2 linked regions of the Desulfosediminicola ganghwensis genome follow. Each later gene encodes a partner of the first gene's protein in a complex. Links are inferred from orthologs where the notes say so. Each region holds a gene or a part of one and is shown on either strand. Other genes may lie near its edges.

Region 1 (7,112 bases):
CACAGCATAATCAGAACTGATTTTACATACACACTACAAGGAGTTAAAAATGGAACTCATCTTAAAGGAAACCATCAGCTCGATTGGTCAAGAGGGTGATGTCGTTACCGTCAAGCCCGGTTACGGCCGCAACTACCTCCTGCCCCAGGGCAAAGCGGTTCTCGCCACCAAAGAGAACCTCGAAGTTCTCGAGCAGAACAAGGCGGAAATAGCAGCACGTCTGGCTGAGGAGCGTAAGGTAGCAGAGGCTCTCGCCAAGAAGATTGCTGGTCGCGAGATCGTAATCGAGCAGCTTGCCGGTGAAGACGAGCGTCTCTTCGGTTCAGTAACCAATGCCGATATCTGCGCTAAACTTGCAGAAATGGGTGTTGTCATCGACAAGAAACAGATCGTACTTCCCGATCCGATCAAAACTCTTGGCGAAAACTCTGTCACGGTCAAGGTTGGCTTTCAGCTGGTAACCGAGGTTACCGTTAAGGTTGTGCGCGCATCCAGCGAAGCATAATCCTGCCGATACGCCGGGTGACTGCTCGAACAGTTTCAGCAGAACATACCGTGTACCGCCGGCCGCAATGCAATAGAGTGTCCGGCTGTGTACAGCTATGACGAAACACACCATACAGGCTTGGCCTGCATGGTGTGTTTTTCTTTTAAGCTGTTAAAATTTAACATCTTTTAATGGCCACATGACTATGAATGAATTCGCGCCTCCACCGCAACAATCCTCTATTTCGAAGAGAGTGCCGCCTCAGAATCTTGAGGCTGAGCAATCCGTTCTTGGATCGATCCTGCTCAAGGACAAATCCTTTGGTACCGTCCTCGAAATTCTCAAATCCGATGACTTTTATCGGGAAGCACACAGGATCATTTACGAGGCGATGATTGACCTTTTTGAGGCCAATGAGCCACAGGATCTGTTGACCATCAGCAACCTGCTCAATGACCGCAATCAGTTAGAACAGGTTGGAGGTGCCGCCTACCTGGCAACGCTTACCTCTATCGTTCCCGTCACAGCCAACATTGCCACCTACGCCAAAATCGTTCGCCAGAAATCCATCCTCAGGCGTTTGATTGAAGTCAACACCGATATTGCCTCCCGCTGCTATGAGGAGCAGGGAGAGATAGATCTTCTTGTTGACCAGGCGGAGCAGGCGATTTTTGAAATTGCCGGTTCCAAGAGCGGCCAGAAATTTACTCCTGTTAAGCAGATTGTTCCCGATGCCTTTGCCGCAATCGAACAACTTTTCAAGCGCAAGGAGCTTATTACCGGTGTTCCAACTGGCTACCCCACGCTCGACAAAATGACCGCCGGCCTTCAACCCTCCGACCTCATTATCCTGGCGGCCCGCCCTTCTATGGGTAAGACTTCTTTTGCAATGAATATTGCTCAGAGCGCTGCGATTGAAGAAAAAATTGGTGTTGCTGTATTCAGTCTCGAGATGTCCAAGGAACAGTTGGTAATGCGTTTGCTGAGTTCCGTAGGCCGAGTTGATTCCCAGAGAATGCGAACCGGTAAACTTCATGATGAAGATTGGCCAAAGCTCACACGTGCAGTGGGTATGCTCTCGGAAGCACCACTGTATATTGATGATCAACCAGCTATTTCGGTTCTTGAAATGCGTGCTAAAGTTCGCCGACTTGCTGCGCAATATGACATTGGCCTCATAGTCGTAGATTATCTTCAGCTGATGCGAGGCAGGGATTCCACAGAAAACCGAACCCAGGAAATCAGTGAGATTTCTCGATCTTTGAAAGCGCTCGCCAAAGAACATAACATTCCTGTCATTGCCCTTTCCCAGCTGAACAGATCTCTTGAGAGTCGTACCGATAAACGGCCGATGATGAGTGATCTGCGTGAGTCCGGTGCAATCGAACAGGACGCCGATATCATCACCTTTATTTATCGTGATGAAGTGTATAACAAGGCGGAAGACAACCCAAATCGCGGTATTGCCGAGATCATTATCGGTAAGCAGCGTAACGGTCCGACAGGAACAGTCAAGTTGCATTTCAATAATACTATTACCAGATTTGAAAACTTGATAAATGACGAGGAATCTGATTATCAGAGCTAATATAATCTGATGGCTGTCACTGATAATGACACGCAATACGGTAGCACCTTACATTCCATATCCCTATCGAGGAAGAATTATGATCAGTAGTCAGACTAAAAGCAATAGATATGACTTCAAAGCCATTGAGGAGAAATGGCAGCAGAGTTGGGCGGAATCAGAGAAGTACAAGGCTGAAGAGGACGACAGCAAGGAAAAATATTACGTACTTGAGATGTTCCCCTACCCTTCCGGCCGAATTCACATGGGCCATGTTCGCAATTACTCGATAGGTGATGTTGTCGCCAGATACAAGCGCATGAAAGGTTACAATGTGCTCCATCCGATGGGTTGGGATGCCTTCGGTTTACCTGCAGAAAACGCTGCCCAGAAAAACAACAGCCATCCTGCCGCCTGGACCTATTCGAACATCGATTACATGCGTAATCAGCTGCAGCAGCTCGGCCTCTCGTACGATTGGGGTCGCGAAATCGCAACCTGCAACGCCAAATACTACAAATGGGAGCAGATCCTTTTCATTGAGATGTACAAGAGAGGGATTATCTACCAGAAGACCACCACCGTCAACTGGTGTGACAACTGCCAGACCGTCCTCGCCAACGAGCAGGTAATTGACGGTCTCTGCTGGCGCTGCGACCAGGCGATTAAGCCTCGCAAGATGAATGGCTGGTTCTTCAAGATCACTGACTACGCAGAAGAACTCCTGGCTGACCTTGACCAACTGACCGGTTGGCCCGAAAAAGTTCTGACCATGCAACGAAACTGGATCGGCAAATCCACCGGTCTCGCCTGCGACTTCCAGGTTGATGGTATGGATGAGAAGATATCAATCTTCACCACCAGACCAGACACCATCTTCGGCGTTACCTTTATGTCGGTGGCGGCAGAACACCCGCTGGTAGATACACTTATTTCAGGCGCTGACAATGAACAGGAAATCCGTGATTTTATCGTTGAAATCCTGGAAGAAAAACAGCAGCAAACTCCAGAAGACGAGCAGGTCAAAAAAGGTATTTTCACCGGCAAGTACTGCATCAACCCGTACAACGGAGAGAAAGTCCCTGTATTTATAGCCAACTTCGTCCTGATCGAGTACGGCACGGGTGCGGTGATGGCTGTTCCTGCCCATGACGAGCGTGACTTTGAGTTTGCCCGTAAATATGATCTGCCCATCAAACCGGTCGTTATTCCTGAAGGTGAGACCCTCGATCCCGCAACCATGGAGAACGCTTCCACCGTTGGCGGTACTCTGGTGAATTCCGGTCAGTTCGATGGCGTCGAGTCTGAAGAGGCCAAGAAAAAAGTTATAGATTATGCTGTGCAAAACGGTTTCGGTTCGCCGCACATCACCTACCGTCTGCGTGACTGGGGTGTCTCCCGTCAACGTTACTGGGGTGCTCCGATCCCAATGATCCACTGTGACAGTTGCGGCATCGTGCCGGTCCCCGACGAGGAACTGCCGGTAATGCTGCCTGAAGATAAAGATGAAACCGGTGCAAGCTGCAGACCCCTGCACCAGCGTCCATCCTTCATCGAGACCAGCTGCCCCACTTGCGGGGCCAAGGCACGGCGCGAGACAGATACCATGGATACCTTCGTGGAATCTTCCTGGTACTTCGCTCGCTACACCTGCCCGGCTTTTACCGATGCCCCGCTCGACAAGGAGAAAGCGTCACACTGGCTGCCGGTAGATCAGTATATTGGCGGAGTTGAACACGCCATCCTGCACCTGCTCTACTCCCGTTTTTTCACCAAAGTGCTTAGAGACCTCGGTTACCTGAACGTAGACGAGCCGTTTACCAACCTGCTTACCCAGGGCATGGTAATTAAAGACGGCGCCAAAATGTCTAAATCAAAAGGTAATGTGGTCGACCCACATGACCTCATTCAGGAGTATGGTGCCGACACAGTTCGTCTCTTCAGCCTCTTCGCCGCTCCGCCAGAGAAAGATCTGGAATGGAACTCCCAGGGCGTTGAAGGCTGCTCACGTTTTTTGAACAGGGTCTACAGGTTCATCACTTCCCGCCCTGAACTCAAGGAACAGCCTGCACTTCCCGCGGAGTTAAGTGACACCGGGCGTACCCTGCATCGCAAAACCCATCAGACCATTAAAAGGGTGAGTGAGAATATTGAGAACAACTTCCACTTCAACACCGCGATTAGTGGTGGTATGGAATTGTTCAACACCATGACGAGTGTCACCGATCCCGAAAAAGATGCCCAGGCTGAAGCCGGTACTGTTTTTCAGGCAGTTGAATCATTGTTGATTCTACTCTCACCAATGGTTCCTCATTTTTGCGCCGAGATGTGGCAGGAAATTGGCCACACCTCACTGGTTGATGACCAACCCTGGCCATCATATGATGCAGAAGCAGCCAAAGAGGATATGCTGACCATCGTCGTCCAGGTGAAAGGAAAAGTGAGATCCCGCCTTCAGGTACCTGCGGATATTGATGATGAGGCAATCAAAGAACTCGCCCTGTCTGATGCCAATGTTCAGCGATTCATCGATGGTCAGCAGGTGAAAAAGACTATTGTGGTCAAGAAGAAGCTTGTGAATATTGTCGTTTAAGACTAAGATTTTGTGGATTGCAGGTACAAAATAAGCACTGCAATCCACTGATTAATCATCCTTCTTTTACTCGAACATTTAAATCCAATACAGGGAGAACTTCGTTGAAAACAATGAGCCGATACGTTCCTCTTCTGGCGTTTGTCGCGTTGTTTATTGTCGCATGCGGTTATCGTAACCCATATGTTTACAATGGTCCCCAAAAAGTAATCTATCTCAAGACCTGGGAAAATCGTACCAGTGAGCTCGGCCTTGACAACGATATTTACCAGGCGCTTGTTCGCTGGTTTCAAAAATCCGGTTCAATAAAAATCTCTAAGAATCAGGAAGGTGCAGACCTCATTCTTGCCGGTGAGATCGTCTCCATTGATCTGCCCACCCTTTCCTACGGTTCAGGCAACGACGCAACGGAGGTCAAGGTTCGTTTAAAGACCAGATATGTGATGAAAGATATCGGCTCGGAAACTATTGTCCTTGAGCAGCCCGGAGAGGTCTGGACTCAGGATTACCTGATTGGTGACTCAGCTGAAAGCAATCGTTCCAACCGAGAGAAAGCTCTGGATATCATCGTCGATGACCTGGCTCAGAAGATTTATCAAAGAGCGTTGGTGCAATTACCTAAACTGGAGATCGCACAGCAACAGTAGTTCATTGCTCTTCTTTTGTTTTAACAGAGGCCTGATGCCAGCCATTTTTTTAAACAGCATGGCGACATCAGGTTTTTTGTTTCTTATACTAACTCTATGTTAGTTCACTTCCTGCCTTGAGCAGGATACCTGAATTTTATACCGCTTTTACAATGCTCAGTATCGACCATCTGCATTTTTCCACCCCATTTGTGCTGGCCCCACTAGCCGGATACACCGATCTTCCTTTCCGCCTGCTCTGCAAAGAATTTGGCGCAGGTTATTGCGTTTCTGAAATGATCAGTTGCCATGGACTCGCCTTCAGGCAGGAAAAAACGATCTCCATGATGCAATCCGTTCAAGCCGAACAGCCTGTAGCCTTTCAGCTTTTTGGCGCTGAACCCGATGTTATGGGAGAGGCTGCCGGCATCATGAGTGAGTATAATCCCGACATGATAGATATCAATATGGGATGCCCAGTCAAGAAGGTAACCAAGCGCGGCGCCGGTGCAGCCCTTATGACCACGGTTGATACTGCCGAACAGATTATTCTGAAGGTCAGGGCCAACTGCAAGGTGCCAGTCACTGTTAAATTTCGATCCGGCCCCACCGCCAGCAACCAGAATGCTGTCGAATTTGCCAGAATGGCTGAAGGGTCCGGAGCTTCTGCACTGATCATCCATGGCAGAACCTGGGCCCAGGGTTTTACAGGCCTTGCTGACAGGACCATGATCACCAGGGTGAAGGCAGCTGTCTCTATCCCGGTCATTGGTAACGGTGATATCGAAACGTATCAGGACGGCATTGATATGATGGCCGAGACCGGCTGCGATGGTGTTATGGTCGGTCGGGGAGCACTCGGCAACCCCTGGGTGTTTTCTGAGAAGGGCCGACCAGTCAACGAACGTGCGATTCTAGAGGGAGCCCAAAGACACATGGAGCTTATGGAACAGTTCCTGCCGGTTGAACGAATGATCGGCTGCATTAAAAACCATCTTGGCAGATATTTTAAAGGTCTGCCTGGCAGTTCTAAAATGAGAAAAGCAATATACGACTGCCCAAGCTTCGAAAATCTGAAGGTTTTAATGGACACGTCTTTATCGAGATAGTTGAACCTCTTACTTCAAAAAGGGTAAGAAGTAAGAGGTTAAAAACACTTCTCAGCTCTCAAAATGAGACGTAGTATCACCAGATAGAAGATGCCCCAACTCTTTTTCAGGCGGGGCACGTAATCCTCTATTACTTCTTACAGATAAACTCAGTCAGAGTCCGAACTGCGATACCAGATGGCCCTTTGGGAATATAACTCTTTTCTGTAAAGTCCCATGCGGTTCCGGCTATATCCAGGTGAGCCCAGGGAGTGTCCCCTACGAAGTTTTTCAGATATGCAGCGGCGGTAATAGTTCCGGCATCACGCCCTCCGGTATTTTTAATATCGGCCACGTCAGACTCTATCTGCTTTTCATACTCCTTGGTCAGCGGCAGACGCCACAGTGGCTCGGAACAGGTCTGGCCAGCATCGATCAACCCATCAACCAGTTGATCATCATTTCCCAGAACACCGCTATGATGATGGCCGAGACCTATAATCACCGCACCGGTGAGAGTGGCCACATCAATTACGCAATCGGGCTCATACTTCTCTATGCCGTATGCAAGCGCGTCGCCCAGAATTATCCTTCCCTCGGCATCTGTGTTGACAATCTCAGCGGTTACATCGTTGTAATGGCGAATCACATCACCCGGCTTGAGTGCCGAGCTGCCACTCATATTGTCTGTTGCCGGGATAAGCGCTATCACATGCACATCCGGTTTGAGATCTGCTATGGCCTGCATGGT
Region 2 (8,478 bases), 2.2 Mb from region 1 along the record:
TTCAGTTGCGTTCTGGCCATACCTCCCGTCGTAAGACCATTGCAATCAGCGGTATAACTGAAGAGGAAATCCGTGGGTATATTGAATCGGTTCTTAAAAAATGAGACACCCAAACCAAAAGATATTCCGGAACATTCCGGTCATCGTCTGGTAATTGCCAACTGGAAGTGTTACAAGAACAGCGATGAGGCAAAAGCATGGCTCGATGAGTTTGCCGAAGGCTACAAGGCTTCCGAAAATGTTGATGTTATCGTAGCCCCCACTTTTTTATGTCTTGAAAATGTCCGAAAGCACCTGGACAGCCTGAAACTCGACAACTTTTATCTCTGTGCCCAGGATGTCTCGCCTTTCCCCAAGGGGAGTTATACAGGTGCTGTGGCAGCAGATATGCTCAAAGGGCTTGTTGATTTCGTTATAGTCGGTCACTCTGAGCGACGCAGATACTTTCATGAAAAATCCCTCGATGTAACCAACAAGGTCGCCGAGGCCGTTGATGCCGGGATCAGACCGATAGTTTGTGTCGATCAGCCCTATGCCATGTCCCAGCTTACCGCGCTCTCTGATATCGAAAACGAGAATATCATCATTGCCTACTCGCCGGTGGATGCTCTCAGCTTCAGGATTCCCGAATCTCCGGAGAAGGTTGCCGAATCTGTTGATTTCATCAGGGGAATATATCCGGATCGAGCTGTAATATATGGTGGCTCTCTCACAGCTGACTGTGTAGATGAGTATTTCCGCCTCGGTAATGTCTCCGGCCTGTTTATCGGTTCAGCCAGTCTCGATGCCAGCTCCTTTCTGAGGATCGTCTCCAAAGCTGCTTAATTCCCGCCCTCCTCCTTGCCCGATCCGGGTTGCTGCAACTGACCCTTGTATAAATCGTTATCTCAAGGTACGCAGCAACCCCATCTCTACGTCGCTTCAGACATACACTAATTTCTTCCCGCAATATAAGATACACTTTCACTTCGAAAAACCTGACATTGTGGTATCTGTACTCGGGATGTCTCACAATGCAGTATATAATTAATATTGTTATATTATTGGGTTTTTGAGAAAAGTTACATGTAAATAGAAAAGGAGTGAAAAAGTTCTTGGTTTTGTGCATATGTAGACTTAAGATGAGGCTGTTTCTGATTCAATTGGAATGGACCGGAAGGCCGGATAACAGGATTCGACCGACCAGTTTGCGGTAGTTGTGCAGGTTGACCTGAAAGGAGGTTGCATGTCAAAACGAATACTCGTTATCGGAGCAGTCGCATTAGGGCCCAAGGTTGCATGTCGTTTACGCCGGCTTGATCCAGAGGCCAGGATAACCGTTATTGAACGAGATAATTTATTCTCGTATGGAGGTTGTGGAATCCCATATTATGTGGGTGGAGATGTCAATGACCTTGAGGATCTCTATTCGACCACAGCCCACGCGGTACGCGATCAGGATTTTTTTACAGATTGCAAAGGAGTGCATATCCGTGCGGAGATGGAGGCTCTGTCAATCAACAGGAAAGAAAAAACAGTTACAGTCAGGGATCTCAGAAACGGTGAAGAAGGGGTGATGGAATACGATACCCTGGTGTTGGCAACCGGCGCCGAACCTTTTCGTATTCCCATTCCTGGCATAGATTCTCCTAAAGTCATGACGGTTACCAACCTGCACCATGCAGAGCAGGTGAAGAACAAGATGAAAAAGGGCGAAATCGGCAGCGCTGTGGTCATCGGTGCCGGTGCTATAGGTGTGGAGATGGTAGAAGCCTTCACTGATCTTTGGGGAGTTGAAACGACTCTCATTGAAGTTGCCGAAAAAGTATTGCCAATGGTCCTGGGCAAAAATATCGCCAGAATTGCCAAAAGGGAGCTTGAGGACAAAGGGGTTCGGGTCCGGTTAGGGACAACCGTGAGCAAGATAGAGACGGATGCCACGAGTGGTCAGCAGATTGTTTATGCCGGTGGGGAACAATATACCTGTGATCTGGTGATTCTTGCCACGGGTGCACGCCCAAATGCAAAGCTGGCAGCCAACGCCGGACTTTCAATTGGTCAAAGCGGCGGAGTAGTCGTCGACAAGCGGATGCGAACCAGTGATCCTGACATCTATGCGGGTGGCGACTGTGCAGAGTTGACCAATCATGTTAACGGTCAGAAGATGCCGATGCCTCTTGGGTCACTTGCCAATCGACAGGGGCGAATTATCGCCACCAATATAGCTGGTGGGATGGGGTATTTTCGCGGTACTGTCGGGACGTTTTGCATAAAGATCTTTGATTTTGGCGTGTGTACAGCAGGGCTTACAGCAGCCAAGGCGCGCGATGCCGGTTATGATCCTGTCTGTGCCACGGTCTCACAGGCCGATCATGCCCATTTCTACCCCAATTCCGAGCTCGTTTACATGACGCTTATAGCAGATAGTAACTCTAGAAAAATACTCGGTGTTCAGGCAGCTGGAAAGAACGGAGACGGAGTGAAGGCAAGAGTTGATGCTCTCGCGGTGTTGCTGGAGCACGGTATCACCGTTGACGATGTCTGCTGCCTTGAAACCGGCTATGCACCGCCATTTGCCTCGGCCATGGATGTTGTCAATAACGCAGGTAATGCTTTGGATAATATCCTTTGCGGCATGAACAGGCCTATTGATGTACCTGAGTTCCTGGATAGATTTGCCGACAACGGGACTACGGTTCTTGATATCCGGGGTGATCGTGAGTCGAGTGCGGGAAAAGAAAAATATGGCAGTCGCTGGTTACATATCCCTCAGTCGGAGCTGCGCAAAAGAGCCAGGGAAATTCCTGTCGACCAAGACATCTCCATTCTCTGCGATACGGGCCCAAGAGCTTATGAGGCACAGGTCTACCTCGATTCGCAGGGTATCTCAAATACCCGGATCATTCAGGGTGGATATGCCATGATTAGGGTCATTGAGCCGGATTTTGTGGCAGTTTAGCAACCAGCCCCTGCCGATGAATGGCTGCTGTGGTTTGATTTGATGGTATGGTGGCCGTATCGATAGGACTGGGATTTACAAAAAAATATTGGCGGGCTATTTCTTTTTTCTGGGTAACAGAAAGGAGGCAATAAAGCCCGCTGTATTCACTCCGGCCAGGATCAGGCCGATTACACCCAAGGTACCGAAAATACCATGTTTACTGGCAAGGCTGTCGGCGAGAATCAGAATCGAAGAACCAACGATCAGCGCGGCAATAATCATGGCCATGCCCATGATGCGGCTGGAGAGATCGATTTTATCGGCAAGATGTTCAAGTCGCTTCAGTTCGAGGTTGAGGGTGAAGCGGCTATGGCGAAAATAGCCGAGAAACCTCTGTAGATCGGAGGGCAGGCTCTCGAAGAGTTCGAGGTAGCCGCTCATGGTTCTTTGCAGCCGGCCGTAAAGGGCATTTAAGCCGTAACGGCTGATGACGATCTCCTGAATACGTGGCTCCACGTGGGAGATGACATCGAATTCAGGATCGAACTGCTCGGCAACGCCCTCAATGGTCGTCAGGGCTTTGGTGAGCAGAATGAGATCTCCGGGGCACTTGATCTTGTAGCGCTGGAGCATTTTGAAAAACTCGGAGAGCAGGGAAGCGATATCGAGATTTTTCAGTTCATTACTCTGGAAATGGGAAATAAGATGTTGCAGGTCGGTGCGAAAGTCCCTGCGGTCTGTAATTGCAGGGTCCGCCTCGGTAAGTTCGATGACTACCCTGCAGAGTTTATCGATATCAGCTTTTATTACCCCCGCGACAAGATCTATGAGCTGGTCGGTGGTATGTTTGTCGAGCTGGCCGGTCATGCCGCAATCGATAAAACAGATGGTGTTGTCATGTTTGAGGATGATATTGCCAGGGTGCGGGTCGGCATGGAAAAAACCGAACTGCAGGCATTGGGCGAAAACGGCATCCGTACCTCTGGAAACGAGAGTCCGCCGCTCCTGGGCAGAAAGGTCGCCTGGAGTCAGTGAGGAGACAATTCTCCCCTTTATTTCTTCAAGGGTCAATACGTTGCGGGTAGTGGTCTGCCAATAGACCCTGGGAAATGACACGGTGGGGTCGTCTGCAAAATATCTTCTCAACCGGTCGGTGGACTGCCCCTCATGGACCAGATTAATTTCCTTGAGCAACTCGCGGGAAAATTCCTTGGCAACTGCTGTAGGGCTGTATCCAAGATCGTAGAAATATTGCTCTGCCAGTTGTGCCAGGCCTTCCAGCAGAGAGGTATCCTCCTCAACCATTTTGCGGCTGCCCGGGCGCAGCACTTTGAGCACAACTTCGTCACCCTCGTTTGTTACCGCTTTGTGTACCTGGGCCAGGGAGGCCGCCGCCATAGGTACTTCATCGATTTTTTCAAAAAAAGTTTCGAGCCCTTGGGGGAACTCTTCTATAAGTACATTATGGATGTCTGAGTATGGGACGTTGGTGCAGCGATCCTGCAGTTTTTTCAACTCATCTGCCCATTCAGGGGGGATGAGGTCAGGCCTGGTGGAAAGGATCTGTCCAATCTTGATAAAGGTTGGTCCCAGCTCCTCAAGAACCAAACGAAAACGGACGGCACGGGGCTGGTCGGCAGCAGAGGGGCTGAGGCTGGTGTCAACGTCTTCTTTGACCAGGTCGAGTAACCGGTATATTCCGGTATCGAGAACTACCTGTTGAAAACCGAAACGGGACAGAACGCGTATGATTTCGGCGAGGCGCTTGGTATTGCGGATGGTGCGTTTTATATTGCCTATCTTCATAATGAGAAGGAGAAGTAAAAGATGTTGCGAGCAAATGAATTGGAAAAGAATGTTATTAAAGTACCACAGTTACCTTCACACGAAATTTGATTGTTCCGCCAGGGTTTTCTGCTTGGCAACATACAATGTTTTGTTACTGAAATTGCTGAGTATTGTTGCAAGTACCCAAAAGAGGTCCAGTGTAAAGGGCTGATTCTTATTAATTATAGCGACAGCAGGGGCCACTGAAAAGGCTGTCGTCCTTTTTGCCGGGTTGCATGGTCTCGCGCAAAGGAAAAGGTACAGCTGCCGGGATCAATTGTGAAATTGAGTGGCTATCCGACTTCCCGGGTAAGCATTCGCAGATTGAACGGCTTTTCGTAGGGAATGGCTTTGTCAATGAGCTTATCGAGCTTTTTTCGAATAGACTTCGGTGGCGGAAGCGGCGGGAAAGTGGGGAGTAATTCACCTGGAGGCAAGGGGGGGCGAAGCTTGATCTGGTCGGATAACTTCTGATAGTTTGATGGGGTTTGTTGATATTGCTGGCTGGAGGAATGTTCGTCGGAATAGAGATCGAGCCGACGGAGGAATTGCAGAATGGTGTCGATGTCGTTGTTTCTGTAAAAGTGCGCTATTTCCTCTTGAATTGTCTCATGCTCCTCCTGGAGATTCCGAAAGGTTTCAAGATAATCAGAGGCATATTCGTAGAGCTGACAATAGCTGTCGTAGAGCATGTTTTTGTACGCTCTTTTTTGGGTTAACCCTCTGTAGTTCAGGCCCTGGAATACGCGTTTTTTTATGGTAGGGGACTCGACGGTATACGGCTCGTAATATGGGGGCGTTTTGAGCCCGATCAAATGGATAAATTCAGTAATCAGCTCACGACGCTGAAGAAGGATATAGATGCGAACCAGGGAGGTACCCAGGTTGTTTTCAAGTTGCACGGCTGACTGTGTGACCATCTGCTTGTAATTGATGGTGTCGGTTTCGATTCGCTTGCGAAAGCCGAAATAGCGCTCCGCCATATCCTTTTTTACCTGGAAAGCCAGGACCTGTGTAATATCTTCCATATCGGTGCATTAACCAGATTATGTATTGCTGCCTGAGAAGTTGCAGTCATGAAAGGGCATGCGTAAACACACCTCCCGTGATATGTTTATGGGCTGGCAGTTGAGCAGTTAGTGCCCAGTCGCGCTTAACCTGTTGACCAGAGCATATTTACTCCGATTTCCTGACTTCGTTGCTTACTCAGCCTCATAGCGCTGATATGCTCCCCACAGGAAAAAAGAATCCTGGTACTCTATTGCAACGTTTGCAGTATGGCACGATGCGAGACGTAATTCCCCAAGTGAAAATAAAAAATGGCAATAAACGAATCACGAGAAGATATAGTAGCCCGGGTCAAAGAACGCGCTGATATTGTACAGATCATAGGCGAGGTTGTCGATCTGAAAAAAAGTGGTGCACGATACCTTGGGCTCTGCCCGTTTCATGGCGAGAAAACACCTTCGTTTTCGGTCCATTCCGGGCAACAGTTTTTTCACTGTTTTGGTTGTGGGGAGTCTGGTGATGTTTTCTCATTCATGATGAAGTATCACAACCTCGATTTTCCATCAGCTTTAAAGGAGCTTGCAGCCAAATACTCGATAGCTCTCCCTGAGCGGCCACGCTCAGCCGAGCAGGCAAAGCAGGACCAGTTTAAAAAGGAGATGTATGCGGTCAGTGAAAAGGCAGCAGCGCTCTACAGCCGCTATCTCGGTACTGACAAGGCTGCCGGCGCCAGAGCATACCTGACTGAAAGAGGTATCCCCAAAGACATTCTTACCCGCTTCGGCATAGGATATGCGCCATCGGTGGAGGGGGAAGGCTGGGACTATTTCACCGACAAGCTGACCGAAAGTGAAAAGAAGGCATCCCTTGAAGCCGGCCTTTCCGTGAAAAACGACAGAGGCGGGGTTTACGACAGATTCCGTGATCGTGTACTGTTTCCAATCTATGAGATCAGTGGTCAGGTGTGTGGTTTCGGCGGTCGTATCATCGGCGAAGGTCAACCGAAATACCTGAATTCCCCGGAGAGCCGAATTTATAACAAGAGCAAGCTTCTGCTTGGGCTCTATCAACAAAAAGATGCTATTCGCAAGAAGAACCAGGCAATAATTGTCGAGGGAAATTTCGATCTTATTTCCCTTGTCTGCAATGGGTGTGAAAACGTTGTTGCACCGCTGGGGACAGCACTTACCCGCGAGCAGCTTCGCTTACTGAAGCGGTTCTGTGACGAAATAGTACTGTTATTCGACGGTGATGAAGCAGGGGTGAAGGCTGCGGTGCGTTCTGTTCCCCATTTTCTGGCAGAACAGGTTTCCGGCAGGGTGGCACTTTTGCCTGAAGGACATGACCCGGATACCTTTGTGCGCGAAAGAGGGCTCGTGGCCGTTGAGGAGTTGGTCGCCGGGGCGGAGACTCTGCCTGAATTTGTTTTCGGTCAGCTGGTAAAGGAATATGGCCTTACCCTGGATGGTAAAAGTAAGATTGTTGAAGAATTGCGGCCTTTGGTAAAAGCTGCGGCTTCACCATTGCAGCGGACTGTTGTTATTACTCATTTTGCCGAGCAGCTTGGTATCTCAGCCGAACAGCTTGATTCCATGCTGGACCGTTCGGTACCACCTCCAGTGGAGGAAGCTCCGCCGCCACCACCGGAGCCACCGGTAATGCGGGCAGTAGAGCAGATTGAGCCGTTGTCGAAATCACAGAGGCGACTGGTGGAATTCATGGTTCTCAATCCCTCGTACCTCGGTCGCCTTGAAGATGGCGGATTGCGGGAGTGTATAGCCGGAAGTGTTGGGGAGGTGCTGTTTCTGCAGTTGCGATCGCTGATTGCCGAGCACGGCGAGATTGAACCGGAGGAACTGCTGTCAAAGCTGCCGGGGGGAGCCGAGCGGGAACTTGTGTCGGACCTGCTGCTTGAGGCTCCTGACGCAGGGGATGAACATGAGGCTGATTCGCTGATTGGTGCTGAAGCAGAGGAATTGCTCGAATGGATGCGTGTCTACAGGTTGCAACGTGCTTCCAGGCAATTGCTTGATCAAATCTCCGGGATGAAGACTGGTGGGGATTTTTCCTTACTTCAGGAGTTACTGCAAAAAAAACAGAATATAGACAGAGAACTCAAGGGGCCGGAATTATAAGCCAGCTCGGATATTTATTTTACTAACTGTGTTTCTGCTGTTTTTTTTGCGATGGAGAATTGAAGGAAATATTCTTGACATTTTGCTTCAATGGTGTGCATTGTTAGGATGCATGTTTGTGCTTAAAGGAATAGCGATGGTTTCGTTGAGCACTAGAGGAGAAAGTGGAAATTTCCATTAAGGGAAAAAGAAGAGATTTTCCATAGAAGCACTATCGGTAGGCTTCTGTGCTATCAGGGAGAATTTCATGAATCACGATGAACGCGCAAATGATAATGAGTACGAACAGGATGAGGATTCATATGAAAATGAAGATGATCCTGCGATGTATGATTTAACAGGGATCTTTGGTTCAGACGAAGATAGAAGAGGGAACGGTTTCCAAGATGACGTACCGGATGACATAGCAGCCGGTTCTGATAAAGAAAATCAGGTCGGAGTAGTGGCTGGTCGTCGTAAAGGAGCGAAGCGCAGGGCTGCGCGCTCACCCAAAGCTGGTAAAAATGGAAGTCATTCCATAGACCCGATGAATATCTATCTCCGTGAGATGGGAACGCTCACGCTCCTCAGTCATGATGAGGAGCTGAA

The links.
Region 2: the proteins of dnaB (region 1) and dnaG are in contact, whole or in part, in a crystal structure (PDB 2R6A), measured with the Geobacillus stearothermophilus proteins. The link is inferred for Desulfosediminicola ganghwensis from one-to-one orthologs. Residues at the interface, in WP_033016901.1 of Geobacillus stearothermophilus: Ser13, Glu15, Ala16, Gln18, Glu91, Leu92, Asp94, Ala95, Val96, Pro97, Thr98, Ala99, Ala100, Asn101, Tyr104, Tyr105, Ile108; in WP_049624496.1 of Geobacillus stearothermophilus: Lys456, Leu457, Leu458, Pro459, Ala460, Asn463, Ala464, Leu467, Leu535, Leu536, Ile537, Ala538, Gln544, Glu545, Asp548, Tyr549, His552.

The regions. Positions count from the first base shown.
Region 1 is NZ_CP050699.1:3,372,736-3,379,847, reverse strand. Bases 1-2,883 are described here. They hold dnaB (replicative DNA helicase), read left to right. Parts: upstream 1-692; coding sequence 693-2,075; downstream 2,076-2,883. Other genes in these bases: leuS (leucine--tRNA ligase), read left to right, coding at 2,155-2,883; rplI (50S ribosomal protein L9), read left to right, coding at 50-505. Outside these bases: more of leuS, read left to right, coding at 2,884-4,647; LPS assembly lipoprotein LptE, read left to right, coding at 4,761-5,294; tRNA dihydrouridine synthase DusB, read left to right, coding at 5,447-6,382; FCL45_RS14295 (leucyl aminopeptidase), read right to left, coding at 6,513-7,112. UniProt on the Escherichia coli protein: The main replicative DNA helicase, it participates in initiation and elongation during chromosome replication. Travels ahead of the DNA replisome, separating dsDNA into templates for DNA synthesis.
Region 2 is NZ_CP050699.1:5,575,854-5,584,331, reverse strand. What follows is about bases 5,536-8,478. They hold dnaG (DNA primase), read left to right. Parts: upstream 5,536-6,066; coding sequence 6,067-7,890; downstream 7,891-8,478. Other genes in these bases: FCL45_RS23950 (sigma-70 family RNA polymerase sigma factor), read left to right, coding at 8,138-8,478; FCL45_RS23960 (hypothetical protein), read right to left, coding at 5,536-5,775. In the rest of the region: FCL45_RS23980 (DUF167 domain-containing protein), read left to right, coding at 1-104; FCL45_RS23975 (triose-phosphate isomerase), read left to right, coding at 73-825; FCL45_RS23970 (FAD-dependent oxidoreductase), read left to right, coding at 1,226-2,938; FCL45_RS23965 (ABC1 kinase family protein), read right to left, coding at 3,035-4,726; more of FCL45_RS23960, read right to left, coding at 5,041-5,535. UniProt on the Escherichia coli protein: RNA polymerase that catalyzes the synthesis of short RNA molecules used as primers for DNA polymerase during DNA replication.